Regions from separate parts of the Ammoniphilus oxalaticus genome, predicted to be linked through region 1. Evidence: riboswitches for the same ligand, from Rfam matches in the RefSeq annotation. Region 1 holds a riboswitch; each other region holds the start of a gene.
The links. Region 1 has a riboswitch for cyclic di-GMP ahead of BEP19_RS16285 (anti-repressor SinI family protein). Riboswitches for the same ligand answer to the same signal wherever they lie in the genome.

Region 1 (6,661 bases):
ACACCTACCTAATGGTGAGATTATCTATCCCGTATCTGAATTTAGGAAATACCCATCGTATGAAGGTGCGGTCATTGATCTATGCCACAAATACACGCATGGGACGGGATGGGAGAGCTTCAATCGCTATGCGGGTGTATTGAATCAATCGGACTATCGGAAGGCTACGCAGGCGGTCAAGGATGCGGGATATGCAACAGACGTAAATTATCCAGCGAAACTAAATGATCTAATCGAAAGATATGATTTAACGAAATATGACAAGGAGGTAGAGAGTGTGAAAAAGCCAATCATTATGTTGGATGCAGGGCATGGCGGCAAGGATCCTGGGGCTGTTGGTCACGGGATCCGCGAAAAGGACATCGTGCTAGACTTAACACTCCGAACAGGTCGGCTGCTTGAATCAATGGGTGCTGATGTGAGATATACACGAGTGTCAGATGTATTTGTCTCCTTAGAAAATCGAGCCAGCCTAGCCAACCAGTGTAAGGCCGATGTGTTTGTTAGCTTACACAACAACTCATTTGACGCTAACTCAAACGGATTTGAAAGCTACATTTACGAGACGATTAACGGTGGCAGAACAGCTACTATTCAAAACCTGATACACGAAAAAGTGCTGGAAGTGTTTTTGTCCGAAGGCGTTCGGGATCGGGGGCAAAAGAAAAAGGATTTAGCTGTTTTGAGACTCACCAAAATGCCAGCCCTGCTCATTGAGTATGGGTTTATTTCTAATGCCAAGGAAGCAGCTTTATTAAAGGACTCGGCGTTTCTAGATCGCCTAGCGAAAGCTACAGCAGAAGGAATTGGGGAAGTAATGGGGTTAAGTAAGTTGCCAAAGGAGGAAAAATATAAAATGAAAGCAGAAGACGCGGAAAAAATTATCGCCTACCTTGGAGCAAGTTGGAACATCGCACCCGACAAAGCCAGCAAGGATGAATTTAACCGGTTAGCTAACGAATTACGAAAAGCGAGTAATCAACCTACTCAATAATAAATAGGAGGGATATAAATGGCGATTAAGATTTACCATGACGAAGATTGCACGCAGGAAGTGACGGAAGCGAATCCGATTAGAACCGATCATCCCATTTCAGGATCAACCGAAACGGTTCAGGTATACGTTAAAAACGATAACGCTGATAGATATTACACAGACGTTACAGCACAACCACAAGGCGATGACGCATCCTTTATTGATCTATCCCTTGACGGATCGGACTATGCGGATACGCTTGACCTATCGGACTTCGGGAGCGAGGGTAACGCTGATACATCCGTCCGCAATCTGTGGGTCAAGGTAACAACTCCACAAGTTGACGAGGTACAAAACCGCCGAGATTCAAGTGTTAATATTTCCGCCAAAGAATACGCGGTAGATTAAATTGAAGTACTCTATTCGAGGTAATCTAAATACAGACGATGGTTCGCGGCTCATTGTGGACACAATCAACTCTTACGAATTATGGAAGCTCGATCAGCGCCAGATTGAGGACGAGGACAATAATGAAGAAGTGTTTTCATTTGAAGTATGGTTGAATGATTCCGCCGATCGGTTGTTTCTGTTTGACGAGTTGCGATCCTATGTTGATTTGTTTGGTGGGAAGATTGATTGGCATGAGTGTACCCATGACGAAGCAGAGCCGCAACCCTGCGTGATTGTCGGGACGTATGAGGTGGTCTGATGTATCTATATATGGACGGTGTGGATGACAGCTTACAGCTTCCATTAATGAGCGTTGGGAAGATAGTATTAGAGGTTGAGATTAATTCGGTTCAACAGCCTAACGCCTACTTACTAGATGCTAGAACAGGTCATGCTAACGGATTGATTTATAGTGGATCATTTTCGAGTGGGGTAGGGCAATCATTGACCGTTACGCAAAACGGTTTGGGTCTTAATCCTAGAGGTTGGGCGGGAATTGCAAAAGATGAAAAAATTCTTATCAGAGCAGTCAGTGCCAATTCTGACACGATAATTGACGACATAACGCTATTCGCGCATAACAATTTATCACAAGGACACCTGAAAGGGAAGCTCTATAGTGTAGCTTGCTATGCTGAGGATGGGAGTATGCTTGCTCTCTATGACATGTCAACAGGCACAGTCTTAGATCAAAGCGGCAACGGCAATCACGCAACATTATACGGTGGAACATGGGTAGGTGGCGGCGATGACGATGGCACAGACGTATCTTTCAGCTTCGGCCTATCACAATCCATTTACAGCGAACTGGACGCATCATATCCACTATCACAGTCGGTATACGCTAATCACAACAGCATAGCACCAACACAACAAGCCTTATTTGACGATAAGGTTCTTTCGTATGCGGCAAAACAGGCGATATATGCGAATAGGGAAGCGGAAGCCGCGGCAAAGCAACAAATATACGCCAATCGACAATGGGCTTATCCATTATTACAGTCCATCTATTCGGATTACGTGATGTATTCGAAGGATTTTCCGCTGAGCCAATCAGTGTATGCAGATAGATCAATGAGCTTTCCGTTGGGTCAAGTCATCGTTAAGGATGTGGAATCAGATTATTCGTTGTCTCAATCCATTTACGAGGTGACAGAAACATCCACACCATTACGCCAAACGATCTATGCTGATGTACAGGCGATAGCGCACACGAAACAAGTCATTTGGACGGATCGGGATTATAGCTACCCGCTATTGCAACGTATCATCGATCCCGACAAGTCCATCATCGGTCATATCAAGCTAGAGGGCGAGAGGGTCTTATACGTCTACCTAGTGGGCGAGCGCGAGTTATATGTCGAGTTAAAAGGAGGGTTGCCTATGCGTGATAATCAGAATTTCTCTATGGTGTCGGGTGACTCGAAGCTGATTGATGTAACCGTTGAGGGTGTGGACATGGCTGGCGTTACATCCGCTAAGTGGACGATGTATCAATATGGCGTGTGGAAGTTGTCCAAGACATTGCGGGAGGGCCTATCAATTAATGGCGATGTATTGCACATTGAGCTAAGTCCAAGTGATACAGAGGAGCTTACAGGTGTTTATACGCATGAGATCGAGATTGTGGACTCCAACGGAAATGTAAGCACGATTACAAGAGGAAAAATAACGCTAGAGCAGAGAGCGCCTAAGTGTCATATTCACTCTAGTTAGGAATAGAATACAATGAGTAATATCTCGTCGTCGCCTCCACCCTTTCGTTCTTTTATGAGCGAAGGGGTCTTTTTATTCACGATGTGTAATGAATCGAATAGGATGTATTAGCTCCTCGGTTTATTAATTGCTCATATATCTATGCCCCGCTGTTCTTTATTGGATAGTGGGGCTATTTTTTTGTGAATAATTACATTTGGGTGTAGGCATAATAAAATAACATCATGAGTGGCATAAGTTATCCCCTTCCATTAACCCTCTGTTGATTGTCAGCGGAGGGTTAAATCATTCACATAACATCATCAACAGAATAGGATGTATTGTCCCCTCGTTCGTGTTCGGACGGTTTATATAAAGTAAGTCCTACTCTCCGTACTGGATTGTGGGACTTACTGTTGTGTATATAATTACAAATAGTTAAAGGTATAACAAAAGCCGTCTTTACAGTGTTCTATATCCTATATCTGGTTTAGCCTTGCTATCTGTTATTGTACGGGTCTATTTCTAAACCTCAAAGGTGTGAATATTATTATAAGGATGATAAGAAGAAATGTTAGATTTAAAACGTTGAACTAAATTGAGCGTAAACTGTTTATAAATTTACAGTTTAAACAAAAAGTGTTAGTTTGTCACCAAATTTATGTGATATAATTTCCATTAACCAGAAAGGGGCAAACCAACCGAAAGGTTGGGACGCAAAGTCACAAGTCTAAGGTTTTGTACTAGGACGGCTGGATTACCTGGATTTTACACTTAAAGGGTGAAAAATCATGGTTAAAAAAGAGAAGGATAAAGATATGTTGGATCAAGAGTGGGTAAACTTAATCCTCGAGGCAAAGGAGATCGGGATATCGAAAGAGGAAATACGTGACTTTTTAATACATAAGATGAGTATATCTATTTAATATAACTTTGTCTTTGGGAAGAAGTATAAAGAGGATTGTGATCTATGATCATTGAAAAAAATAATACCCCTTCTTGATATTATTTAGTCCTTCGAACTATATTCTATTTCGAAGGATATTTTTATTGTACTTAGGCATTATCAGAATTATTTACATGTTTATTTTTTGATACTGCTTCTAGTCTCTAGTACCTCATTCTTTTTTAATTTTAAGAAATCTCTAAAATCTTCTTTTGATATATTCGAAGCCATCGCAATTTTAACCAAACTTATAGTCTCTTCATCAAGATTTTTATATAAATTAAGATTGATTACATTCACGCACAATACACCTCCATATATAAGAAGAATATAGCATAATGGCTCATGCATCAGCAAGGTCTTCGAAGTTTACATAATATTGATGATTAAAACCTTAATCTGTAGATCAATGGGCACTGGGTGATTGTGGAGTCCGAGAAGTAGGAAACTGCTTATGTATGACGGCGGTAACAGAAGAAGAGTTTATTCAAAGAGGTAGTCCTTCTGTCCTTAAACGAAAGCAGGGTGGGTTAATCTATGCATAATTTCAGATAGGTGGAGGATAATATGAATACTCTCCCTGAGTCCAGAGAGGCTCATTTTCTCCTAACCAATGGAGCATAGCCCCGCTGTCCTTAATCGGATGGTGGGGCTATTTTTGTTTACTCATGAATGTGTAGCAATTCATTGAATTCACCATAGGGTACTACGAAAGATTAGTACTTATCGAATTCAAATTGTCGAGTTAAACTATGCTCAATGAATCAAAGGGGAGAGGTGCCATAAAATAATGGAAACGATAGAAAAGGGAAAATGGTCAACTGCTTTAAGCGTTGTAGGGATTGCGTTGTTTATCTCTAGTTATTTAATTTCTGACGATCCTAATTTAGGTGAAAAGATTCTCATCGGGATAGTTTTTTTCTCAGGAATTGGATCTATGATCGCAAGTGTTTTTTTGGGAGTTGCGGCTATTAAGTCGAAAGAAAATGGACTACTCAAATATGTTGGTCCATTGATGATCTTAATCCTCATTTTAGGAATACTCCTATTTCCTTTGTTGTTGGGCTTAAATTTTGCACCATAGTCTTTTCCAAAAATAGGTTACTTGGAAACATGTTGTGAAATACGATCGGGTAGAGGGGCAATGTTGGGACTGTGGTAATTTTTAGCAAATCAACTGGTCTTATATGAGTTAATGATTTGTTAATTGTCTATTTAGAGGGATTTAACAGTCCATCATTATAATTGTAAGTAAATAATGGGCATATAAGATTTTTGTGTGGAAGGTGATCCAGTGTGATATTACTTATATTGTGTTGCGTAGTTCTTTTAGGACTAAGTGTTCTAACGGCCTCTCCTCAAGAAGTTCAAAAACATCAAGAAGATTTTATTCCCCAAAAGTATTTTTCAGACTTAGCATAAACTCAATCCATCTCTGTCATAGTAAAACCCTTCGCTACTATATCGAAGGGTTTTTTCTTTGTTTACTCATCACTTCTTCCGCTCTTTTCAAAGCATATAAAAACCTCTCCTTATCGCCGCTGCTCCTAAATTCCTCCCAGGCCCTTTTCAACATGATTGGATGGGGTCTGTCCTTAAGGATCGTGTACTTTTGCTCAATCATGTCTAATACCAAATTCTTTCTTCCAATTAGATGACTGGACTGCAAAAGTATTTCGCCTCTCTCTTTCATTGGGATTCCAAAACCAGATAAGAGCTCATCGTTTGTTTTCAGTTGGGCAATCATTGGTGCAACAATATCGATTAGGTCTAACGTGAGGGTATCGTGAAGAATTTGTGTGATGTGGACTTTTACCATAATGCACCTCCTGAATTTATAGGTAAATAGTATCATTCGGAGGCGGAGGAAGGGATGACGGTGTTGTGAAACTAAATAACCTAAAATACCGAGAAGGTATTTTGGGTTTAATGAGACCAGTAGGTCACTAAATTTATTATGAGTGGCCGCTGTTTAAGGGGAAAGCGAGCCAAACCCTTTGTAGGTCCCAATACTGTAAGTAAGGACAAGATTATTTTTATAGCATGTTGCAGACAAAAGTCAATAGACAGGGAACGGGCGTTCTTGTTCCGAGTATGTCCAGTGGGGGCTGGATTTCACTTTTTTATACGTTAGGATCATCATTTATGTATGCGGTATGGAAAATTGCAACCTCCCTAGATTTCATACGAAGTACAATTAAATAGCCATCTGGGGTAACTAAACAAACACGTCTTGTGTGGTCGTATCGCTTTCTCTTAGAGTCCCAACCAGCATAGATTCGGATGGATCAGTTAGTGCCTTTTTAATCCATCCGAATCTCTATGATGTCTAAGTTTCTAAAGATGGTTTATTTGTTCTGTATAAATTGGATACACCACTGTATAAGCTCCATATTAAAGTTCTTAGTTTTTTATTCTAGCTGTTTCTAGTTTAAAAGAAACTATGAAATTTGATTTGTACAATTTTGGTTGGAAAAGGCTTTAACACAAGCCAAAAATTGAGATGAACATAATCTGTAGTAGATCAAAAGAAAGGAGTTAATTTAAATGGGAATCAGACCAAGGAAATGTAATTGTCGACCAGGCCCACAAGG
Region 2 (7,931 bases), on a different contig from region 1:
ATCGGAACATGGGCATCCAACAGTGGATGCGATTAAACATGTGTATTACCAATTGGTGAATGGCAGAGGAATTCGAGAAACACTGCCCCTTCGGCCTTCCATTCCGAAAACGAAGCAAGCAGCAACGAGAGGGCTTTCCCATTATGATCAGCTCATGCTTCCTTCGGGAGCATTCCTGTTAGATGGTTTTTCAGGGTCTTGAACAAAAAAGAGCCCTCTTGGTATGATACGGGGTGTCAAATCTCGAGAATTGACACCTAATTTGTAACCAAGGAGGACTCCAAAATGGATTTTAAACAAAATCAAAGAATAAACAAGTCACTGAAAAAACACTAGTCATCGGTCTCGATATAGCAAAACGTATTCATTATGCATGCTTTGTTGATGATCGGGGACGGTTGCTCCAGAAATCAATTCCTATTTCACAGTCAAATGAAGGGTTTGAGTATTTCTACCATTGAATTCTTAACGCCCTAAAAGGAATGGATCGGATACACTTAGTTAGACAACTAAATTAAGGTCTTGTAGAATCAAACTAACAGAAACGAGGGGATCTACAATGACCGAAAGAAGAGCAAGAAGAACGTTCACATCCGAATTTAAACACCAAATGGTGCAGCTATATGAGAATGGAAAACCTAGAGCCGATATTATCCGTGAATATGAATTGAACGCGTCCACATTCGATCGATGGGTGACTCAAAGTCGTAATTCTGGATCTTTCAAAGAAAAAGATAATCGTACGCCTGAAGAGGACGAGCTCATCAAGTTGCGTAAAGAAAATCAACGTCTAAAGATGGAGAAAGATATTTTAAAGCAAGCGGCGCTGATTATGGGACGAAAATAGATGTGATTCGTAATAACGCTCACAACTATTCGGTATCAGCAATGTGCGACGTCCTACAAATACCAAGAAGTACCTACTACTATGAATCAACCCAAAAGCCGTCTGAGGATGAACTCGTTGAGCAAATACGTGAGATCTTCTTTGCTAGCCGAAACAATTACGGCACACGTAAGATCAAGGTAGAGCTTAAGAAACGCGGACGTCGTTCAAGTCTTCCATACAGATCGCGGCAACGAATTTAAAAACAAACTTATAGATGATGTTTTAGAAACCTTTGAAATTAAAAGATCCCTCAGCATGAAAGGCTGTCCCTACGATATGCAGTAGCGGAAGCCATGTTTAAACTATTTAAAACCGAGTTTGCAAACCAAACTCATTTTGAAAGCCTGGAACAGCTCCAGCTTGAACTCAATGATTACGTTCATTGGTTCAACAAGATTAGAATCCATAGCAAGTTGGGATACATGAGCCCAGTTCAATACAGATTATTGAACATGAATAACTAGAGCCGACAGGTAATCTCACTAAATGAAACTAGACCTTAAATAATCTGTTCAATTTACTGTTGACAGTCCAGCTTTTCCTTTGCTAACAATTGCATGCTTCATTAGTTAGCTTAAATACGCTGGAAGACAGCAATTGGACTAATTGTTATAACCCTTTATTTCAGTTTCGTTTTTGCATAGTCGTTGTCTGCTGCTGGATATTTACTTTGATCCCAAGTACGAGTTTCTAATAAATATTCAGAATTTCTTAAGAAGTAATTGTAATTAACAAAATCATCTTTATCTGAAGAGGTATCAGCAAAAGTAACATCCAAGTGGTAAAAGGATCCATCTAATTCAACCATATTCCAAGAATGTAAGCCTCCGCTATTAGTAATTCCGACGATGTATATAGATTCAATACCAACTTTTTCCAATAGATAGTTTATAGTTCTAGTGTATCCATCGCAAACAGCAATACCATACATTATAGTACCGAAAGTAGTATATGAATCATTTGAAATCATCCTTGTGATGTAGCCCTCATAATCATAACTTGTGTTTAATACAACATAATTGTAAATAGCTTTTACCTTGTCGTAATCAGAATAGTGAGGTTGAATAATATTCTTTAAAATCGCATCCGTTCTTTTGTCCAGCAATTCATTTTTTTTCGATATGGTTTCCTCTGTGTAACGAAAGTTAAACTCAATATCCCTATTCGAATAAGTTATCCAGTTTTTAATGTAAAAGAGATTAGGGTCAGTATCAAGTATTGCCTGAATTAAATGTTTTACATCGAGATAATCTACTTCTTTGTCATCAAAAAAACCATTTGGGTTTACAGTTGAAAGTGCTTCGTAAATTGAAGCGTAGGAATTGGGGTACATATCCTGTAATTCCTCTTTCGAAAAACCTGCTAAATTATAATTAGCTGATGCCACCTTACTAGTGAAATCAAAAAGCGATACAAAAAGGATCAACGTTGCTAAAGCTATATTTAAAGACACCTTGATTGATTTTTTATTCATTAAACCGAATCCCACCTTTCCGCTAATCACTAAGAAATGGTAAGAACCTATGCATTGAGAGTTTTTCCATTCTCTTAATCTATTATTAATATATGAAAGGTGATTCATTGAGGATTGTGCTGAAGTCCTTGGATAATAAAAATGTTAATAGGATGAGGTGAAATTGAAAGATTTTTTAATGTGTGTTTTATTATGATAACGTTTTAGACACAAACTCAGAAATTGATAGGAGGAATAGGTGATGAAGAAAAATGTGCTCGTTGGAGCAAAGAAATTGAGAAGGAAGGTGAAGTTGTAGTTACTGATGCCATGGGGAGCAAGGATTTAGTTCATGTAGATTGCTTATATGATTATGTACTTAGGGCGAACAAGCAAGAATATTACGACAGCTTTGAAGACTATAGGAGAGAAAACGAGTAGTGTACTGTTAGTTGAAACACGGTACTTAAAAAAGGGGAGAAACAGAAATGAAAAAGAAAATCACGATTTTTATTCTAGGTTTAATGACTATCTTACTATCCGCGTGTAGTACGGAATCGGATACGGTAAACCACAATATATCTAAGTCTGCAGATTCATTCGAGGTAAACAGGAGGATAGTGTTCTTCAATGGCATAACAGACAAATACCTCCTAACCGTTGAGGGGTTGTGTTCATTGGATATCACTGGCGATAAGGCGTTACGTGTGACATGCAAAGTTGGTGAAGGAGAGTACAAGCGCCATTACTTAGGGTTAAGTGATAATGTGAGTTATTTCGTAGAGCAAGTAGATTCAGCTAATGTTGATCCGTTTCATTATCGTGTGGTATTCAGGCCAGAATCAATTGTTCCTGATATAGACATTCAGACAAGTAAATAAAGCATTTGCAGTACGAGCATAAACAGACATAAAAAATAGCCAGGACTTCCCGACTAATCTTTTCGACACATTAGATTATAGCATATATGGGAGGGGTCCGACTATGAGATCACTAGATATAGAGGTAAACGATAGAAATAGGCTGGAATTTGATATAATGGATATACCGTCCAGTTGTGTGATTGTGATTTGCGAAGGGAAAGCAAAAGTCAGAGAGCTTCCTCCATTCGGTGAATATAGAATCTTAACATATCAGGGGAAGGTGAAGCGGATGAGAAGGGAAGAAGGGGAAGAGTTTTGAGTATAATTAGGATTGAAGGTACACGGCCAGCAGAGCTTGAGGAACAACAGATACTTGAGAAAATTGAAAACTTGTTATTAGAGCAACAAGTTCACACTTTGGAAAATACACTTTCCGATACAATTAGTTTCTTTTCAACTTGGACAGCAATGGCTGGAGTGTTTTTAGCGGCACTCTTGGTTATTGCAGGATGGATAATGAAAAGAGTTTTTGATAAAAAACTAACTCAAGTTACGAATATATCATCTGATATAACTGGCAAATTTGAAGTTTTGAAAGATGTCGAACAAAAAGTAAATTCAAAATTCAATACAATCCAAGAAATTAACGAGTATTTCATAAAGTCTAAAAAAGAATGGGAGAAAATTAAAGAAATACAAGATTTTCAGTATAAAGAAATAAACATTGGTTAATATCGGCTCTAGGTTTTCCATTCTCATATAGCTGCACCATTTGGTGTTTAAATTCGGATGTGAACGTTCTTCTTGCTCTTCTTTCGGTCATTGTAGATCCCCTCGTTTCTGTTAGTTTGATTCTACAAGACCTTAATTTAATTGTCTAACTAAGTGTATCCGATCTAACTACATAAATCGATAGATGTATAAATCTATACCCGATACTAAAGGCTTGTATAGATTTTGTATAGCAGCCAATGCTAGGTTAGTAGTTAACAACACTTTACATCCTTCTTTTTTGGGGGAAGTGGGTTTACTGAGTATTAATTTATTCGTTTTGATGAATTAACGGAAGGTGAGAATTCTTTTATAAGTATAGTCGAGAAGAAAGGTTACATAGACGTTACTAAAAAGCTATGGTATGTTGTTATTGCATAACCAGCAAGGGGCAAACTATTCGAAAGATTGGGACGCAAAGCTACAAATCTAAGGTATTTTATACTAAGATGGTTGAGCTACCTGGATTTTACACTTGAAGGGTGAGAAATCATGGTTAAAAAAGAGAAAGATAAAGAGGTGTTGGATCAAGAGTGGGTAAACTTAATCCTCGAGGCTAAGGAGATCGGGATATCGAAAGAGGAATTACGTGAATTTTTAATAAATAAGATGAGGATATCTGTTTAATATAATTTCGTACTTGCATGTTTATTTTTTGAAAATGCTTTCATTCTCTAGTACTTCATTTTTTTTTAATTTTAAGAAATCTCTAAAGTCTTCTTTTGATATATTTGAAGCCATCGCAAATTTAACCAATTTTATAGTTTTTTCATCAAGATTATTATATATATTAAGATTGATTACATTCACGCACAATACACCTCCATATAAAAAGACTATAGCATAATGGCTCATGTATCAGCAAGGTCTTCGATGTTTACATAATATTGATGATTAAAACCTTAACATGATCTTTAGATTAAAGCCCGCTGGGTGATCGTGGATACAGAGAAGCAGGAACGTGCTTATGTTTTTCAGCGGTGTCAGAAGAGAGTGTAAGCAAAGATATAACCCCTACAAATGAGTGGGGGTTATATCTTTTGCTATGTCTTTATCTTAAATAAAATTAGGGAACTTTTCCTAATGATTTTCGTCTATAATATAGATGTAAAATAATAGGAGGTTAGAAATGCCGAAAATATTTCATTTTTGTATCATTGTTATAAGTTCTTTATCAGTTTTAGTAGGATGTGGTGCAAATTCTACAAGTAATACTGATGTGGAATTAAGTCCAACTTTTATTGTTGAAGGCTCAGAAATACAAGGTATTGAAGGCAAGATCGCTATTTTTCCTTCAGAGTTTATTGCTGAACAGACGAATAAATATTTGTGGCATTTTTGGGGCGTGGGTGATGAGAGTTTTGAATTCAGGGTAGAGGCTATAGACATTCAAACAGGAGAAAAAATCAATCCATTCCCATTGGACGTTCCTACAAAGGTTTTGCCTAGTCCTCTTAGAGGAGCGGAGGCTACATCACCGTCATCTGTGACGCTTCCCAAATCAGGAATTTGGCAGTTAGATGCCTATGTGAATGAAGAATTATTTGGAAGCATAATAGTTGAAGTAAATTGATAGGAAAAAATAAGCCTTCGCCATAACAGTGAGGGCTTATTTTTGAATTTAGTAAGAATAGTATATGTAGTTTTTTATTAAATCTGGCAAGTTGAATTGACCAACTTCTATTTTTGGTTGACATATGTTTTAGTGGCTGGTGGTTCATATGATCGAAATTTGTCAAGTAATTTGCTTGGTTCCGAGTCGACAAACGCCATTGAAAGATATTTATCGTGCATAAACTGCTCCTTCGCCATATGATTAAGCAGCTCTAGCAGTGGATCGAAGTATTGATTGATGTTTAGGAGGCCACAAGGTTTTTGATGAAGGCCTAGTTGAGCCCAAGTGAAAATTTCAAAGAACTCTTCTAAAGTTCCTGGTCCACCCGGTAAAGCAATAAACCCATCTACAAGTTCTGCCGTCTGAGCTTTCCTCTCATGCATAGAATCGACAATAATTAGCTCTGATAATTTTTTATGAGAAATTTCTCTTCGTTCTAAAAAACTTGGCATAATCCCAATTACCTCTCCACCTTCTTCTAAAATGGAATCCGCAACTGCACCCATAATGCCAACACTTGCACCGCCGTAGACAAGTGTAATATCGCGCTTAGCTAGTTCTTTACCCAATTTTTTTGCAGTTTTTATATAAACATCTGATGATCCTTTACTGGAACCACAAAATACAGCTACCTTTTTCACTGTACTCGCCTCCTTATGAATTAGCGTTTCTATTATACAAAAGTCCTGATCTTTTGTTAAACTTTTAGGATAATGAATTTTTAGGAGTGGGATAAATGGATGTAACCGAATTTCAACAATGGGTGAATGATTATTATGAAGAAAGAGGTTGGTCTGAATTAGATATTTTTATTCGTATTGGTTTTTTAGCAGAGGAAACAGGAGAAGTAGCACGAGCTATAAGAGCCCTTGAAATTGGAAGGGATAGACCAGACGAAATAACAGAATTATTTGAAGAGAATAGACAGGCCTTAACTGAGGAGTTAGGAGATGTAATAGGTAACGTAATTGTGATTGCCAATAAATACAAAATTCCGTTGGAAGAAGTGTTTAATCTCCATAAGAAAAAACTCTTAAAACGTTATTCTAGTGAATGAGTTAGTTTATCATTTTATCTAACGGAAGCAGACCAAAGATCGCTGGGTAATCGTGGATCCAGAGAAACAGGAGAGCACTTATGTATGTCAGCGGTGCCAAAAGAGAATGTATAATAGGGTATAAATAGACGTGGAGGTTCGGTATGGCCAACATAGTAAAAATTAGAGCAAGCGTATTTATTCCAATGTCTTGGACTGAGCCTAGGAAGGATCCTCAAACAGGGAATACAATCCAATTTCAAGGCGATTCACGTGAATTTACACCGTATGCAGTAAACACTATGCGTTCTAGAGTTGAACAAGAAATAATTGTGGATTTTTATAAAAGGGAAGTTTTTGCATATTCGGATACGGGTATAACAACTGCAAGAATCATAGCTCCAAATGGTATAGTTAATCAAGATGTTGGGAAAGCGAGCACTGAGGGTATTGTTTGCGTTGACATTGAATGGGGAACAAGTGATATTAAATTTAAAATGGAGGCAAGTGCTAGTAACCCATTAAATCCAAATGCACCCACCGTTGATTATGTGCTAGATGTTCAAGTCAAAGAAGATGGTGTGGTCGATATTAAAGGAGAACATGACGGATTTCCTTGTTTTGAATTTTATAAGCAAGTGAATTTTGATGGATTTGAACAAATCTATACACATGACTTCAGGAAAACTGGAGACACTCCAGAGGCAATGGGCGGGGAAATGGAGTATAGCTTTGAAAGGATACTGTAAATTAAAAGTAATTCATCCTTTTAATAAAATAATCCTCCATCAAAAATGGTGATATTTTATACTTTTACAATATCATCCGTTCTATAATCCCCTTCCGTGCGTCTTACTTGATTGAATTAAGCTGTAAGAAAAGGGGGAGAAGGTTATCTGAAATAAACAAAAGAACCCTAGCTATGCTAGGGTTCTTTGTTCGATATATTAACGTAATAACTGAAGCACTCCTTGTGTAGCTTGGTTGGCTTGCTTCGGCACTATGTCTTTCGATCATAGAATGACTATATCTTCATCTCAGCGAGATACTGGGCACTTCGAATGTCGGTTGACACCAAACGGATTTCATCATAATTATCGGCAGTTATGTAATCGTGTTTAGTTTTTTTATCTGAAAGATTGGAAATATAATGTTCGTCATAAGATTTTATCTTGTTGATCATCTTGGACAACATGAGCAACTTGCACTGAGATAAATCGAATTCGGAGGGATATTATATGGAAGAAGCAAGAATAGGGGGAGGGCAAAGCTCGAAAGAACGCGTTCGAAAAACGAGGTCTGAC
Region 3 (7,931 bases), on a different contig from region 1:
AGGTCGCCGCGATGACCACCGATTTCGCTAATCCTTCATCTCCCAAGTCGCGTTCAATAAAATCAACGACTTCTCGTCCCCGCTCCCCAATCAGCGCAATCACATTTACATCCGCCTCCGCGTTGCGAGCGATCATGCCAAGTAATGTACTCTTACCGACACCGCTTCCCGCAAAGATGCCGACGCGCTGTCCCTTGCCAATTGTTAACAAAGAATCGATTGCTCGCACGCCAACTCCCATTGGATCTTTAATTCTCGGCCGCGTTAACGGATTTGGAGGGGAATTATTAGCTGGCGTATCGCTTAAACCGGGCGGTAACTCCGAGCCATCAAGCGGATTTCCAAGACCATCCAACACTTTCCCTAACAATCCCATCCCCGCTTTTACGGTCAACGGTCGCCCTGTTGAAATAACATCGCAGCCAGGTCCGATCGCTCCCACTTCACCCAATGGCATCAGCAACACATTATTACCGCGAAACCCGACCACTTCCGCATGGATTGTATGCTCTGAGCCACCCGGCGCTAGTTTACAAAGATCACCGATCTTCACTTCCGGACCGCGCGATTCAATCGTCAGTCCTATCACCTGTGTGACTTTGCCGTTATATTTGAGTGGATCAAGCATTGCCAAATGACGTAAATATCGATCAAGCGACTCGCTATTCATCTTGCTGTTCCTTGACGAGACTCATCAGGCAGTTTTTAATTTCATTTAATTGGGTATCGATCGTTGCGTCAACACTGCCTTCCGATGTACGGATGATACAACCGCCGCGTCCGACGCTTTTGTCTGGACACACTTTGACCTCAACCTGCTCATCGACCCAAGACAAGATTTGTTTGCGTTCCGCTTGCAACAACGAATAATCGCTAGGATGGACATGAATCGAAACAGATTCTCGTTCCTTTACTCGCCGCAGCGTTTCTTTAACAAGTCCTAACACTAAATCAGGTTGAATCTCGATCGTTTCCATCACGATTTTATGAGCGATTTCCGTACTGAGACGAACAAGAAAAGTTTCCGCTTCGCCTAACGTTCGTTGCTTCTCCTGACCCGCTTCCATTAACACTTCTTGAGCTTCTTGGAGCAACGTTTCATACTCCCGCATAGCCGTCTGTTCCCCTTCCAGCTGCCCACTCTCAAACCCTGCTTGATAACCTTCGGTTCGGGCTTGCTCAAGCGCTTGCTCGGAGTCCGATTCAAGTTGCTGCCAGCGCTCAAATTGTTGTTGTTCCGCCTGTTCTTGCAGCGTGGCTATTTCTTGTTTCGTTTGCTCAATTAACTGCTCAGCCATTTCTTCCGCATCCGAAATTATCTTTTGCGCCGCCTCTTCCGCTTTCTGAAGCTGATAACTTTCACTAGTGGCTAGCCGATCGTTGTCCAAACATGGAGAAGTATCAAGATAGGTTGGGATTTGCAACACCTTTACTTCAAGTCGACTACGTTCTAACAAGACCTGCTTGTATACACTAGACAACGAGCTCATCTCCTCCAGCGCGGGAAATAATGATCTCTCCCATTTCTTCTAATCTACGGATAATCCCAACAATCCGCCCCTGGGCCTCCTCAACATCGCGTAACCGAACAGGACCCATGTACTCAATTTCTTCGCGGAATGTTTCCGCCATGCGAGAGGACATATTCCGATAAATAACTTCTTTGACCGAATCGCTAGATGCCTTCAAAGCCAATTGCAAATCATTGTTTTCAACATCGCGAATCACACGTTGAATCGTGCGATTATCGAGATTAACAATGTCTTCAAAAATAAACATTTTTTGCTTAATTTCTTCGGCCAGCTTTCCATCCGCAATGGCGAGTGAATCGAGGATTGTTTTTTCCGTGCCGCGGTCAACCCCATTTAAAATGGCGACAATACTATCTACACCGCCGGTCGCGCTATAGTCATGGTTTGCCGTCGTTGTTAACTTTTGTTCTAACACTTGTTCCACTTGACTGATTACTTCTGGCGAAGTGCGATCCATCTGGGCAATTCTTTTCGCCACATCAATCTGCTTCGCTTCGGGTAATGCGGACAAGATAAAAGCGGCTTTTTCAGATTCTAGGTAAGAAAGAACGAGCGCAATCATCTGCGGGTTTTCATTCTGAATGAAACTCAAAATTTGACTTGGGTCCGCTTTACGAGCAAAATCAAATGGTCGCAAATGTAAAGTAGAGGTTAAGCGATTGATTACATCCACTGCCTTTTGCGGACCTAACGCTTTCTCTAAAATTTCGCGCGCGTAATGAATCCCGCCTTGCGAAATATATTCATTGGCCATCATCATCTGATAAAACTCTTCTAACACAACATCTTTTGATTCTGGATCTACTTGACGCAGCCGAGCGATTTCCAACGTTAATTGTTCAACTTCGTCCTCACGCAATTTTTTAAAAATTTGCGCAGAAACTTCAGGACCGAGCGCAATCAATAAAATTGCCGCTTTTTGTCTTCCGCTCAATCTCATTTCCTCATCCCTTTCGTTCCTCCGAAATCCACGTTCTTAACATTTGCACAAACTCATCTGGATGTCGATTCGCCATCTCATCCAATTGTTTTTGGATCGTTTCCTCGTCCGTAGCCATTTGCTCTGGCGCGATGCCTTGTTCAAATATGAACTCGTCGAGTAAAGGCTCTTCGTCGGCTTGCTTCTCCCTGCGGCGACGCAACCAAACCATCCCGCCAAGTAGCGCGATAATCACACCTGCTGCGATAGCGACATAAGTCAACCATGGCATTTCGTTTTGCGTCGGTTCGCCCACAGTCTGTTCTTTTCCGGCAAACACTCTCGGGAAAACAGAAATGCTATTTCTAATGTCTTCATCCGTGATTCCTTGACGGTCCCCCAGCGCTGTGCGCACGACATTTTCTAAAATATTCGTAATGTTTTGTTGTGTCTCGAAAGTCAACGAAGCAGGATTATCTGGATCTGGAGGTTCTACACCGACGTTTACCGTAATTTTTTCAATTTTATAAGGACTCTGGGTAATTTCCGTAGAAATTCGGTTCACTTCGTAATTGACTCGATCTTGTAATTCTTCGTATTCGCTCTCGCCGTTGGCCTGGATGTTTGTGTAGCCAGGCACATCTGTTTCACCTACGCCAATCGGATTTGGAACCGCTCCTTCGCCTCTGAATGTTCGCGACAACCTTTCCGCGCTAACCGCAATCCCCTCGTTGTCTTCTTCGTCCGCTGCCTCGACTCTATTTTCCTGTGTTTTCACTTGGTCGAAATTTAAAGTGACTAATGTATGTACAAGCACTTTGTCATGACCCATTATCGTTCCGAGCATTTGTTGTAGATCTGTTTGAATATCTTGTTCGATTTCCCGTTTAATTTTCCTTTGCCGTTCATAGACTTCAAGTTGAAACTCATCCTCCTGTTGCTCTCGCAAGACGAGCATTTCACTGTATTGATCTATAATGACAATGTTTTCAAGCGGTAAATTAGGCACACTGCGCGAGATCAAATAATAGAGAGCTTTGATCTGTGATTGACTCAGGCGTTGTCCCGGTTCGACCTCGACCATCACGGATGCTGTTGCCTGTTCAGCTTCGTCTGCACGGATAAAGACACTATCTTTTGGTAAACTAATTGTCACTTCGGCGTGCTTGATACCAGAAATACGTTTAATCATTTCTGCCAATTCCGTCTGCATTGCGGCCTGTTCAACCACATCCAATTGACGATCAGTCGCTCCAAACGTCATGTTTTGACTGAACAGTTCATAACTAATTCGACCGTTATTCGGCAACCCTTCAGAAGCTAATTGCACAATCAAATCAGGCGCGTCTTTTTTCGGCACGAGAATCGACGTCCCCGTTTCCGATAATTGATACTGACTAAACCCTCTACTATCGAGCGCCGCTTTAATGTCCCCAATTTCTCTTTGACTTAACTCATTTGCATAGAGCGGCACATATTCCGTCCGAGTCGAAACATAAGTGACGACCGATAAGGCGACATTGAGCAATAAGATCGCGCTAACAATGAAGATTTTCTTTTGCGCACTTAAACTTTTCCAATACTCTACAAACCGATCTTTTGAATTTTTAATATTAATTAACCATGCTTGATTCATACTCCACCACGCTGCTTCCGCCCTTTACTCATCAATCTCCAACCTCCCCATCGCAATCCCTTAAAAACTATCCCGATCGCCGCGGTTGAAGTCCTCTCTATCTCTAGGGTAATTTTATATTCCACCCTCTACTCTGGTAGAAAAGTTTAATCTGTACTATGTACTTTTACTATAATTGCATTCTCATCATTTCCTGATAAGCTTCGACCGCTTTATCCCTCACTTGCGTTGTTAACTGCAGCGCAATCATCGCTTTTTCCGAAGCAATCGTCACTTCATGTAAATGGTTGACTTGCCCTGTGACGAGCTGCGCATTTAATTTTTCAGATTCGAGCACCTGATGATTGACATCATTTAAATAGGTAGAAAAGACTTGCGAAAAGGAACGTTGTCCTTGTTGCTCATTGCCAACCCCGTTTTGTTTTTGCCATTTTGGCCCAACAGACTCACTTGTGACCTTACTGATATCCATTTTTACCGCCCCTTTTATCTACCAATTTCTAGCGCTTTCATCTCCATATTTTTACCTGCGTTAAACGCCGTCACATTTGCCTCGTACGCCCTTGTGGCGCTCAACATGTCAACCATCTCTTTAGCCAAATCAACGTTTGGCAACTGCACATATCCTTCGGTATTGGCATCGGGATGAGCAGGGTCATACACCAATTTGAATGGCGTTTGATCTTCGATGATCTCCGTGACGCGCACCCCCTGTGTGACCGTCGATTGCTTACCTTGTGTCGCAGCATTTAAAAAAGTGTCAAATGATGGACCGCCTCGCGGGGCGACAACCGCCATTTTTCTTTGATATGGCGTCCATTGTCCATCTACTAATCGTCCTCTTGTTGTTGTCGCATTCGCTATATTTGCGGAAATAATATCCATTCGCAATCGTTGCGCGGTCAAAGCTGAACCGCTAATTCCAAACTGCCCAAATAAAGCCACCTATTAACCCCTCCCTTTGATCACTGTTTTTAATTGATTAAATTCATGATTCATTTGCTGCGCTATCGCATTGTACCAGACCGAATTGCGCGCTAATGAGGTCATCTCGTAATCTAAATCTACGCCATTTTCATTGTTGTTTTGGATCGTTTTTACCTCTCGTATCGTTGGCGTCGGTAACTGGGTAGTCATACCTATTTCGATATGCCGCGGATCGGTCCGTTTACCTTGAAATGAACCCACACCGCTACTGTTCAACGCAGCTTGCAGTGTCTCTTCAAAGACAACACGCTGCGATTGGTAATGGGGGGTTTCCGCATTGGCAATGTTGTTTGAAATCGTCTGTTGCCGAAGCGCCGAAGCATCAAGCCCCCGCCCAAGTAAGTTTAATACAGTTAAACTCATAACTCTCCGCACCTCCATTTTACTAAATCAACTTATCTGAATAATTAAAAAATAAATATAAAAAAATCCCTAGAAAGGTGGGATTCGCATGATCAATACACCTCCCCGTAGCCCAGCCATCCTATTAACAACGTAGATCTGTGACTTTGCGCCCTCGCCTTTCGTTCGAGTTTGCCCTAGAAGGTTTATTATCGTATTAAGTTATATAAGGATTATAGCATGAATTAATTTTTTTTCGACATGAAACCGCAAATTCTTTTGAAATTATTGATCTTTTATGTCATATTTATTAAACACTTTACAACCACTGTGAAAAAAGACCTACTAGATTTATTTTTAAAGATTCATATTGAAATCGGGATGATTATACTATAAAATAAATAGGAAAAGCCCCATCTCATTGCGATAGGGCTTTTTACATATAATCATATTGTTTAAGATGTTTTTAATTTTTCAAGTTCCGGAAGCAATTTATCATTTAATACTTTAATAAAGGTCCCTTTCATGCCAAGTGAACGTGATTCGATTACACCCGCGCTCTCTAATTTCCGTAATGCGTTGACAATGACGGAACGGGTAATGCCGACACGATCGGCGATCTTGCTGGCGACAAGCAAACCTTCTTTAGCATCCAACTCTTGGAAAATATGATCAACCGCTTCCAGTTCGCTATAGGACAAGGAACCAACCGCCATTTGCACGACAGCTTTGCTTCTTGCCTCTTGTTCAATCTCTTCCGCCCGTTCTCGTAAGATCTCCATTCCGACCACGGTCGCTCCCACTTCCGCCAAGATCAGATCGTCATCAATGAACTCCTCGGTTACTCTAGCAAGAATAAGGGTCCCTAGACGATCCCCACCTCCAATGATAGGAACGATCGTCGTCAATGAATCTTCGAAAATCTCTTCCATCTCTACGGGAAAAGCGGTGTAAGGACTTTTAATATCAATGTTCGCTGTCGTTTGTTCAACATTTAACAATTGATTGCTGTAATCACCTGGAAACCTTTTCTCTTGAAGCATCGTGTCGATTCGATCACTATTCACTCGTTGCGCCATCGCATGACCGAGGATCTTGCCTCTACGACTTAAAATAAACGTGTTTGCTCCGATTACCGCGCTTAATACTTGAGCCATCTCTAAGAAGTTTACAGGATGGCCTGCCGTTTTTTGCAGCAGGCGATTAATTCTTCTAATCTTTGATAGTAGATCCAATTTCTCTTCCTCCTACGATTGTATATGTTTTTTATCTATTACAAAATGTATTGCGAGAGATCTTTGTCCTTTACGATTCCCGTTAAGCGCTCCTCTACGTATTCGGGCGTGATTACGATTTTTTCCATTGTGATATCAGGCGCATTAAAAGAGAGATCTTCGAGAAGCTTCTCTAAGATGGTATGCAGGCGTCTTGCCCCGATGTTGTCTGTTGTATCATTAACATCTCTTGCCATCGTAGCGATCTCTTTAATAGCTTCGTCAGAAAATTCAATTTTAATACCTTCTGTTTCCAATAGCGCCGTATATTGCTTTAAGAGCGCGTTTTTCGGTTCGGTTAAAATACGGATAAAGTCTTCCGCGCTCAAACTTGTTAATTCTACACGGATCGGAAATCTCCCTTGCAACTCAGGGATAAGATCAGACGGTTTGGATATATGAAACGCGCCCGCCGCAATAAATAAAATATAATCGGTCTTGACGATGCCGTATTTAGTCGTGACCGTCGAGCCTTCCACGATCGGCAAAATGTCGCGTTGCACACCCTCGCGCGAAACATCAGGTGATCCTTCGCTGCCGCGACCCGCAATCTTATCAATCTCATCGATGAAGATGATCCCGCTCTGTTCAGCCCGCTCAATCGATTCTTGGTATACTTCATCCATATCGATCAGCTTCTGGGCTTCCTCTTGGGTCAATATTTTGCGCGCTTCTTTCACTGTAAGGCGACGCTTACGCATCTTTTTAGGCAAAATATTACCGATCATCTCCTGCATGTTCATCCCCATCTGGTCCATTCCACTTCCAGCGAACATATCAAACATGCCAGGCGTCGTATCTTCCACCTCGATCTCAACCATCCGATCTTCCAATTCACCCATTGCCAGTTGATGAGCTATTTGTCTTCTTTTTTGAGCAAGCTCAGCGTCTTCCTGTTCGGTCGATGTTTGATTTTGCTGCTGTCCCTGTCCAGAAAATAGCATTTCCAACGGGTTTTTAAATGAGCGATTGTCTTTCGGAGAAGGAACTAACAGATGGGCCAATCTATCTTCCGCCTGTTTCTCAGCGCGATCTTTGACAGCTTCCATCTTAGCCGCCTTCACGATCCGAATCGATGTTTCAACGAGGTCGCGAACCATCGATTCCACATCGCGACCAACGTAGCCGACCTCTGTAAACTTGGTAGCCTCTACTTTAATAAAAGGGGCGCCGACGAGTTTAGCCAATCTTCTTGCAATTTCAGTCTTACCAACCCCTGTCGGACCAATCATCAAGATGTT
Region 4 (7,931 bases), on a different contig from region 1:
AGGGGCGCCACCTAGAGGGAATTCAACCAAAAAGGTGGATCAGCAAACAAAACAACAGCTGATAGTTAAATGACTACACCTGTTTGCGCCAGCTTAGCGAGCGACATGAGCGCGCAGGAACAAAACCTGGCTTACAGCTATTTCATTGCGCTAAATATCATAAGCATACGACGAACCTTCTACGACAACGTAGAAGGTTTTTTGCTGTCCATAAAATGGCGCTTGCATACTTTTATCTGTTTCGAATATAATAGGAACAAACGCTCTGTTTGGAGGCGAAAGGGCATGATTCGCGAACTACGACGGTACCTTTCAACGGGTCAACTTTGCGAGATCATTTATTTGGATCAAACGGATCGGATCAGTCAGCGGCAAGTGAAGCTCATGTCAATCAAAGGGGATCAGGTTACCGCTTATTGTTATACGCGTCGGGCGATTCGCTCTTTTTACATCGCAAATGTATTGGCTGTAGGACCTGTCACGTTCAAAAAAGAAGCGTAATGAATGAGTTTTGGGGTACGCTATAGCAAAAAGGGGAGCGTACATAAGAAACGATGGCGGATAAAATCACGAGGCAACAACGGAGTAACACGATGCGCGCGGTCCGATCGCAAGGCACGAAGTTAGAACAAGCGGTTACAAAAAGATTGTGGACGATGGGGTTTCGTTTTCGTAAAAATGTGCAGAAATTGTTCGGAAAGCCTGACCTTGCGATTCAAAAATACAAAGTGGTTCTTTTTATTGATTCATGTTTTTGGCATGGTTGTCCGCTTCATTGTCGAATGCCGCAAAGCAATACCGCGTATTGGCAACAAAAGATCGAACGGAATCGAACGCGGGATGAAGAAGTGGACAGCTACTATCATGAAAAAGGGTGGAAGCTGCTGCGAATATGGGAGCATGATCTTAAGGAAGATTTTGAAGGAACAATCGAGCGCATTGCTTCTTTTATGAAAGAAGCAAAAACCCGTTCCACCTAACGGCGAAACGGGTTGCTAATAAATGCATTACGTTGTGGGTGTTACTCATCTCATCTAACAAGTAGGGAGGGGTCACTCCCTACTTAACAATTAAACTTTGAAACGCTGCGCGTACATTTGTAAATCCTCAGCTAACTTGGAAAGCGCTGCTGCGGAAGCGGTGATTTCTTCCATGGAAGCAAGTTGTTCCTCAGATGCGGAGGCGACGTTTTGGGTATTGTCCGCCGACAGTTGAGCAATGTTCGTAATTTCATCGATTGAGGCTTGCATTTCTTCTACACTGGCAGACATTTCTTCTGAAACGCTTGAAGCTTCTTGGATTTGGCTAGCGACTTGCTCGATATAGTTTACAATAGTTTCAAATCCAGCTTCCGCTTTGCGTACGACCTCCATTCCAATTCCAACTTCCTTCGTGCCATCATTCATGCCTTTCACCGCGTCAGATGTATCTTTTTGAATCCGTTGGATTAAGGATGCGATTTGCTCCGTCGAGTCTTTGGATTGTTCCGCTAAATTTTTTACCTCATCGGCGACGACGGCAAAGCCCCGACCATGTTCGCCCGCTCGCGCGGCTTCTATCGCGGCATTGAGCGCTAGCAAGTTTGTTTGTTCCGCGATTGAGTTAATGACTTCCGTAATATTTTCAATTTCTTTGGAAAGATCGCCTAAGCTTCGCACGACGGATGCGGAATCTTCGACAACAAGTTGGATTGTATTCATTTGTTCAATGACCTTTTGCAATGATTGATTGCCTCGATGCGCCTCATTGGTTGTTTCTGTTGCTAATTCAGAAACGGTTGTAGTCGTTTCCGCTACTTGTTGAATCCCTGCGACCATTTCGCGCATCGCATGAGAACTATTAATAGCGCCTTGTCCTTGCGCTTCAGCTCCGCTCGCGACTTCTTGAATGGCGGTTGTAATTTGGGTGTTTGCTTCCATCGTTTGCTCCGCGCTGGCGGTAAGTTCTTCGGCCGAGGCAGCAACTTGTGACGAGTTGGCGCTCAATTGTGTAATGACCTGCCTTAGATTGCCTGACATTTGATTGAACGCGGTAGCTAGATCGCCAATCTCATCGTTATTTCGAATGTGGATATCATCAATGGTAAGATCGCCATCCGCTATTTTTGAAGCTGAATCGGCTAAACGAACAATCGGCCTAGAGATGAGGCGCCCAATCGCATAAGCAATGGCGGTTGCGAGCAATACAGCAATAGCCCCGATTATGAGCAGATTTTTTTTCGTTTTATTTACTATTTCTGTGTTTTCTACAATCGATTTTTCCGCAATTTCAAATTGGAAGTTGGCCATTTCCACCGCGTGGTTATCCAACCGATTGACAATTTCACGCCCTTCATTCGTTGAGATCGTTAAATAATCCTCGTTATTTTGCGCTTTTAAATCAAATAAATGTTCCGTAAATTCATTGTACTCTTCTTGGGTCTTATTCATTGCCTCAAGCATGTTCTGGTTTTCTTCTAAATTCAATCGGTTGAGTAAACTTGTGTATCTATCTTGGAACTCTTCCTTTGCCTCGTTATAATCTTGCATGACGGACTGTTCGCCTGAAAGCAGGTAGCCGCGTCCTGCTACGATGATCTTTTTAGATGCGATTTGCAAATCTTTTACTTCCATCGCTTTGATCATTCTTTCTTCGATTAGTTCTGTATAGCTTTGATTGATAGCATTAATTTGATAATAGCCAATTCCGATAATCATAATAAGAACAAGGATGATGATCGAAAAACCACCTAGCAGTTTTTTGTTGATATTGAATCTCACTTACATTCCTCTCCTATCTCGTTATTTATTATATGAAGGCATAGAAAAAAGTAATCTATGATTGAAAACGAACATCGCAAACATAGATTACTGAGTACAAGATCACGGTAATCGGCAACTGGCTGGCATGTAGCTAATCACCGCTACGTAAGCCCCTCTAGTTTTGCGTCCACACCTTTCGGTGTGTTTGCCCTAATCGAAAAACAAAAGACTATGAAGTTGAATTTAAAGAACCGATAGTATAATATAGACCATACAAACGGTGGTTCTGTGTCCAAATGTATACCTATCTTATTTAAACATACTATTCCATTGTTTGGAACCCCAAGTAATAATATATTTTTTCAAAATAGAAAACACCTCGCCTCACGCGAAGGTGAGTTGAGGTGTTGGTTGTTGCTTCTATATTTTGAAGCGATGAATATGCGCTTGTAATTGTTCAGCCATCTCTGACAGAGCTTCAGCCGATGATGTCACTTCTTCCATTGACGCGAGTTGTTCTTCTGAAGCGGAGGCTACATTTTGCGTGTTGTCAGCAGACTGTTGCGCGATTCGCGCAATTTCTTCGATTGTGGCATTCACTTCTTCCACGCTGGCTGACATTTCTTCTGAAGCGGCGGACGCTTCTTGGATTTGGGTCGCGACTTGGTCGATTAACGATAAAATTTGTTTGAATCCTTCGCCTGTTTCACGGACAACCTCTAGTCCGACGCGCACTTCCTCCGTTCCATGACCCATTGCTCGAACCGCTTGCGCCGTGTCCTCCTGAATTCGTACGATTAGACTCGTGATTTGTTCCGCTGACTGTTTAGATTGCTCCGCTAGCTTTTTCACTTCATCGGCAACGACGGCAAAACCTCGGCCATGTTCGCCCGCTCGGGCCGCTTCAATCGCTGCGTTCAATGATAACAGGTTTGTTTGATCGGCAATCGAGGTAATCGCCCCAATAATATCGCCAATTTCAAGCGATAGCGTCCCAAGCCTTTCGACGACGATAGCAGAATCACCAACGACTTGATCGATTGTGTTCATCTGTTCGATCACTTTTTGCAGTGACTCGCTCCCTTTGTTTGCTTGTCGTGTCGTGTCGGATGCTAATTCTGCTACCGAAGCGGTTGCTTCCGCGACTTGGGCAACCCCTTGGGCCATTTCACGCATCGCTTGAGCGCTTTCCATAGCTCCTTTGCCTTGGGTTTCTGCGCCGGAAGCAACTTCTTGGATGGATATTGCGATTTGTTGGGTTGCTTGTGAAGTTTGTTCAGCGCTTGCGGTTAGCTCATCGGCGGAAGCGGCGACATGAATTGCATTATCGCTGACTTGACCGATTACTCTTCTTAAATTCGCCGCCATTTGATTAAACGAACTTGCCAACTCGCCAAGCTCGTCTTTGTTTCTGACTTGGATCTGATCGGTTGTTAAGTCGCCTCCCGCAATCCTATTCGCAGATTCGGCAATCGTCCTGATTGGTTTTGAAATAAGACGACCCATTAGGATTGCTGTTGCGCTTCCAACGATAATGGCGAGCAAGCCAACAATTAAAATTTTTGTCTTTACCTCACTGACTTGTTTCGTATTTTCGGCGCTTTCTTGTTCTAGTAATTCAATTTGGTGATTTGCAAGATTTGTTGCCTGCTCATCGAATCGGGCGATCGTGTCACGACCTTCATTGATAACCAAGTCGATGTAACCGGCTATATCATTTTGATCTTTCGATGCGAACAAACGTTCAGCGAGATCATCGTAATCTTCAGCTGTTTGACGCAATCCATCCAGCATTTTAATGTTTTCGGGTTTTGTAAGCGTACTTCTTAATAGACGAGATTTTTCATCGTATTCTTCATGCGCAATTTTATAAGCTTGCAACGCATAGGGATCACCTGTAATTAAATAACCGCGTGTATTGATCATGACATTCTTTACTGCCATTTGTAAGTCTCTTACATTCATCGCTTTCACCATCCGATCGTCAATTAGATGGGAATAACTTTTGTCAATTTTTGTGATTTCATAAAAACCAAAACTAATAATCCCAATTAACAACAGGATGACTATCGAAAAACTACTCAATAATTTCTTGCTAATCGTCCAGCGCACTGCAACCGCCTCCTCATATCTCTAAGTTGAAATTGTAAATGCTTTCTAGATTCAAATTGAACAGCAATCTGTGTTAATGAGTGACGAAAAGACTGAGCGCTACTTAAGCGGGTTTTTAAAGTAGGGCATACGCATTTTCGACGTTCTCTCTGATTCTTATAAGATATACAACAATTGAAACTAGAACCTTGATATCAATTATAATTTTTAGGGAAGTTCCGAACAATAGCTAGGACGAATCTTTTGTTAAATCTTGGTGAACGGTTAATCCTGTAAAAATCAGCGCGCTTCTCATCTAAGCAAAGTGAAGTTCACTTGCGCAATCCCTTGGGGCTTTCATTGTCGCCTTGGCCTTGCGTATCCGAGTCGCTTGTTGATCTAGTCTGTTAACGGGTTATAAGTCATTTCTCCTACTATTTGATTATAGGAAATAACTACTAGGGTCACAGGAGATTGGGGTGAAATGATTGTCGAAATAGTTCTAAAGTGTGTCGGGATCGCGCCAAAGGTTTGCTCAGTTAGCGACTTGTGCTTTATAATGAACAGCATATGTTTTTTTAGGAAAGCTGATGGTGGAGTTCATGTTTTATAATTCGGGGCCAGAAGATGTTCGACATTATTGGACGAAAACCACCGCGCATATGTCGATAAGTTGCCTACCTAGAGCCTAGTCGAGTTAAGTATAATTAAGAAGCACTGGAATAAAACGGATGCCTGTTTATCATCTGGCCGATTTTCAGGCTTATTGCTATACTAATATTTAAAATTTTAGAGGAAGAGCAGGAAATTGGTTATAAATGGATTGCGCAAGGAGATAATCATGTTCAATGACACTGAATTTTTTATAAATGCTTTTCTTCAAGCGCCGAAGGGAATGGCTTTAGTATCGATAGAAGGAAGCTTGATAAAAGCGAACCAGATGTTCTGTAAGTTGTTAGGGTATGAGCAAGCTGAGCTAGATGGTATGTCGTTGCGTGAGCTAATGGACCCATCTGATTTTAATTATGAGCGTCACCAGCTTGAGCAACTATTGGCGGGGTCCAATTCAATTTATGAGGCTGAACAAGGTTGGATTGATAAACAAGGAAGATCGATTCGCATCCAGCAAGCGGTTTCCATTGGTGGCTCTGGAGAACGCTTATTTTATATTTTTCAGCTACAACTCGCTGTATCGTTACAAGAGAAGAGCTTAACCCCACGTGATCTTGAAGGGGTATTAACAAAGCAGGCGTTGCCTGATGAACAAAAGTTTTTGGAAGCGGAGTTGGGCCAATATCGTACGCGATTGCGGCAAATTTTAAGTGTAGCAAATATAGGGACATCTCTCGTCGATTTAAAAGGCAATATAATGGAAGCGGATGAAGTGTTGCAACAGATGTTTGGTTATACTGAACAACAATTAAAAGAAAAAACATTCTATGAAATTACCCATCCCGATGACGTTCATTTAAATCAGACGCTCTATGAGGAATTAATTGCGGGTAAACGTGACAATTATCATTTAGAAAAACGGTATATCCGCAGTGATGGCCATGTTATTTGGGGTGATCTGACGGTTTGTATTAATAGGCAGGAGTCGCCTACGATTACGGCAATGATTAAGGATATTACAGAGCGTAAACAACTAGAAAATCATCTGCAGGAAAGTGAAGAACGATTTCGAATGATTGCGGAATACGTAAGCGATGTGATCTCGATCCGCGATCATGAAGGACGGTATACTTATCTATCGGCGGCTAGTTATCCTTTGTTAGGTTATCGTGAGGATGAATTACTTGGTCAATCAGCCATTCAGTTCATTCACCCTGAAGATCGAGATTCTTTTCTGAAGGAGTACGATACGTTAATGAAAACAGGCCAGGTATTGTCTACGTATCGATTTTGTAAAAAAGATGGAAACTACTTCTGGGTGGAATCTAAATTGCGGGTTTTTCATCAAGTGAATAACGAGATAAAAATCATTGCGATTTCGCGCGATATTACGAGACACAAAAAACGAGAGCAAGAATTACAGGAAACACAGCGATTATGGCAACAATTATCAACGATCGATGGCGTAACGGAAATTTATAATCGTCGTCATTTTGATGAAACGATTCGTCGCGAATGGTCCCGCTGTAGAAGGAATGGGCATCCCATTTCGTTGGTCCTCTTGGATATTGATTTTTTTAAAGACTATAACGATACATATGGGCACTTAAAGGGTGATGTTTGCTTAAAACTTGTCGCCCAGACGATTAAAAGAACGGTTCAGCGGCAGGGCGACCAAGTTTTTCGTTATGGCGGAGAGGAGTTTGCTGCGCTTCTTCCTGAAACGGATGAACGGGGAGCGAATGAGGTTGCTGAGCGAATGAGATTGGCGATTATGCAGTCAAAGATTTCTCATCGTAAATCCCCGATTAGTCCTTATGTCACCATAAGCGTCGGTTATGCGACGAGTTCACAGAAAGCAAAGCTCGATATTCAGCAATTGATGCTTCAAGCGGATCAAGCATTGTACCTAGCGAAAAACCAGGGCAGAAATAAAGTGAGCGGTATGTTTTAGTTTACCGCGCCTGATATAATAGAAAGGACTACAATGAAAGGGTTGATCACATTTGATTAAGGTCATTCCAGGGGATTTGTTAACGGCGCTGAAAGAAGGCAAAGTAAATGTAATTGGGCATCAGTCCAATTGTTTTACTGAAATGAGCGGGGGAATTGCAAGGCAAATAAAAAATCAATTTCCTGCAGCATATGAGGCTGATCGAGCCGTGACGTTGTCCCCCGAAGAGCGACTCGGTAAAATTAGCTATTGGAAAGACAAGGATAAAGCAATTGTCAACCTATACGGGCAATTTCATTTTGAAGTTGGGCCACGTCAAACCGATTATGATGCGTTACGGAGCGCGATGATATTAATGCTTCAAAAGATTAATGAGTGGGAAAAAGAAGATTCAGCATTTAAAGCAGTCATCGGCTTTCCTTATCAAATTGGTTGCGGGCTGGCTGGCGGAGAATGGGATATTGTTGAAAAAATTATTGAAGATGTGTTTGTCACGGAAGGAAAACGAGAGGTCGTACTCTATCAATTCCAAC

Region 2: linked by a shared signal. The riboswitch ahead of BEP19_RS04680 (anti-repressor SinI family protein) and the one ahead of BEP19_RS16285 (anti-repressor SinI family protein) in region 1 are both predicted to bind cyclic di-GMP.
Region 3: linked by a shared signal. The riboswitch ahead of flgB (flagellar basal body rod protein FlgB) and the one ahead of BEP19_RS16285 (anti-repressor SinI family protein) in region 1 are both predicted to bind cyclic di-GMP.
Region 4: linked by a shared signal. The riboswitch ahead of BEP19_RS04925 (methyl-accepting chemotaxis protein) and the one ahead of BEP19_RS16285 (anti-repressor SinI family protein) in region 1 are both predicted to bind cyclic di-GMP.

What each region holds. Positions count from the first base shown of each region.
Region 1 covers NZ_MCHY01000012.1:46-6,706, reverse strand. Annotated here, with positions in the region: gene BEP19_RS16305 (N-acetylmuramoyl-L-alanine amidase) at 1-994, shown strand, start outside; gene BEP19_RS16300 (hypothetical protein) at 1,013-1,384, shown strand; gene BEP19_RS16295 (hypothetical protein) at 1,386-1,685, shown strand; gene BEP19_RS16290 (hypothetical protein) at 1,685-3,142, shown strand; cyclic di-GMP riboswitch class I at 3,803-3,886, shown strand; gene BEP19_RS16285 (anti-repressor SinI family protein) at 3,913-4,047, shown strand; gene BEP19_RS16280 (anti-repressor SinI family protein) at 4,206-4,367, opposite strand; gene BEP19_RS16275 (hypothetical protein) at 4,858-5,151, shown strand; gene BEP19_RS16270 (hypothetical protein) at 5,527-5,886, opposite strand.
Region 2 covers NZ_MCHY01000006.1:532,185-540,115, forward strand. Annotated here, with positions in the region: partial or broken gene istA (IS21 family transposase) at 1-202, shown strand, start outside; partial or broken gene BEP19_RS04655 (IS3 family transposase) at 560-1,353, shown strand; gene BEP19_RS04660 (transglutaminase domain-containing protein) at 1,509-2,363, opposite strand; gene BEP19_RS04665 (beta-sandwich lipoprotein) at 2,831-3,223, shown strand; gene BEP19_RS04670 (XtrA/YqaO family protein) at 3,327-3,524, shown strand; gene BEP19_RS04675 (hypothetical protein) at 3,521-3,937, shown strand; cyclic di-GMP riboswitch class I at 4,357-4,442, shown strand; gene BEP19_RS04680 (anti-repressor SinI family protein) at 4,469-4,603, shown strand; gene BEP19_RS17555 (hypothetical protein) at 4,625-4,786, opposite strand; gene BEP19_RS04685 (DUF4871 domain-containing protein) at 5,106-5,549, shown strand; gene BEP19_RS04690 (LOG family protein) at 5,657-6,232, opposite strand; gene BEP19_RS04695 (MazG nucleotide pyrophosphohydrolase domain-containing protein) at 6,328-6,648, shown strand; gene BEP19_RS04705 (DUF3238 domain-containing protein) at 6,792-7,376, shown strand; gene BEP19_RS04710 (hypothetical protein) at 7,866-7,931, shown strand, end outside.
Region 3 covers NZ_MCHY01000008.1:474,210-482,140, reverse strand. Annotated here, with positions in the region: gene fliI (flagellar protein export ATPase FliI) at 1-670, opposite strand, end outside; gene fliH (flagellar assembly protein FliH) at 663-1,481, opposite strand; gene fliG (flagellar motor switch protein FliG) at 1,474-2,472, opposite strand; gene fliF (flagellar basal-body MS-ring/collar protein FliF) at 2,477-4,087, opposite strand; gene fliE (flagellar hook-basal body complex protein FliE) at 4,257-4,559, opposite strand; gene flgC (flagellar basal body rod protein FlgC) at 4,574-5,032, opposite strand; gene flgB (flagellar basal body rod protein FlgB) at 5,036-5,437, opposite strand; cyclic di-GMP riboswitch class I at 5,541-5,623, opposite strand; gene codY (GTP-sensing pleiotropic transcriptional regulator CodY) at 5,872-6,651, opposite strand; gene hslU (ATP-dependent protease ATPase subunit HslU) at 6,690-7,931, opposite strand, start outside.
Region 4 covers NZ_MCHY01000006.1:575,226-583,156, forward strand. Annotated here, with positions in the region: RNA gene rnpB (RNase P RNA component class B) at 1-139, shown strand, start outside; gene BEP19_RS04915 (WYL domain-containing protein) at 286-501, shown strand; gene BEP19_RS04920 (very short patch repair endonuclease) at 555-980, shown strand; gene BEP19_RS04925 (methyl-accepting chemotaxis protein) at 1,071-2,759, opposite strand; cyclic di-GMP riboswitch class I at 2,870-2,961, opposite strand; gene BEP19_RS04930 (methyl-accepting chemotaxis protein) at 3,162-4,853, opposite strand; gene BEP19_RS04935 (GGDEF domain-containing protein) at 5,674-7,398, shown strand; gene BEP19_RS04940 (macro domain-containing protein) at 7,451-7,931, shown strand, end outside.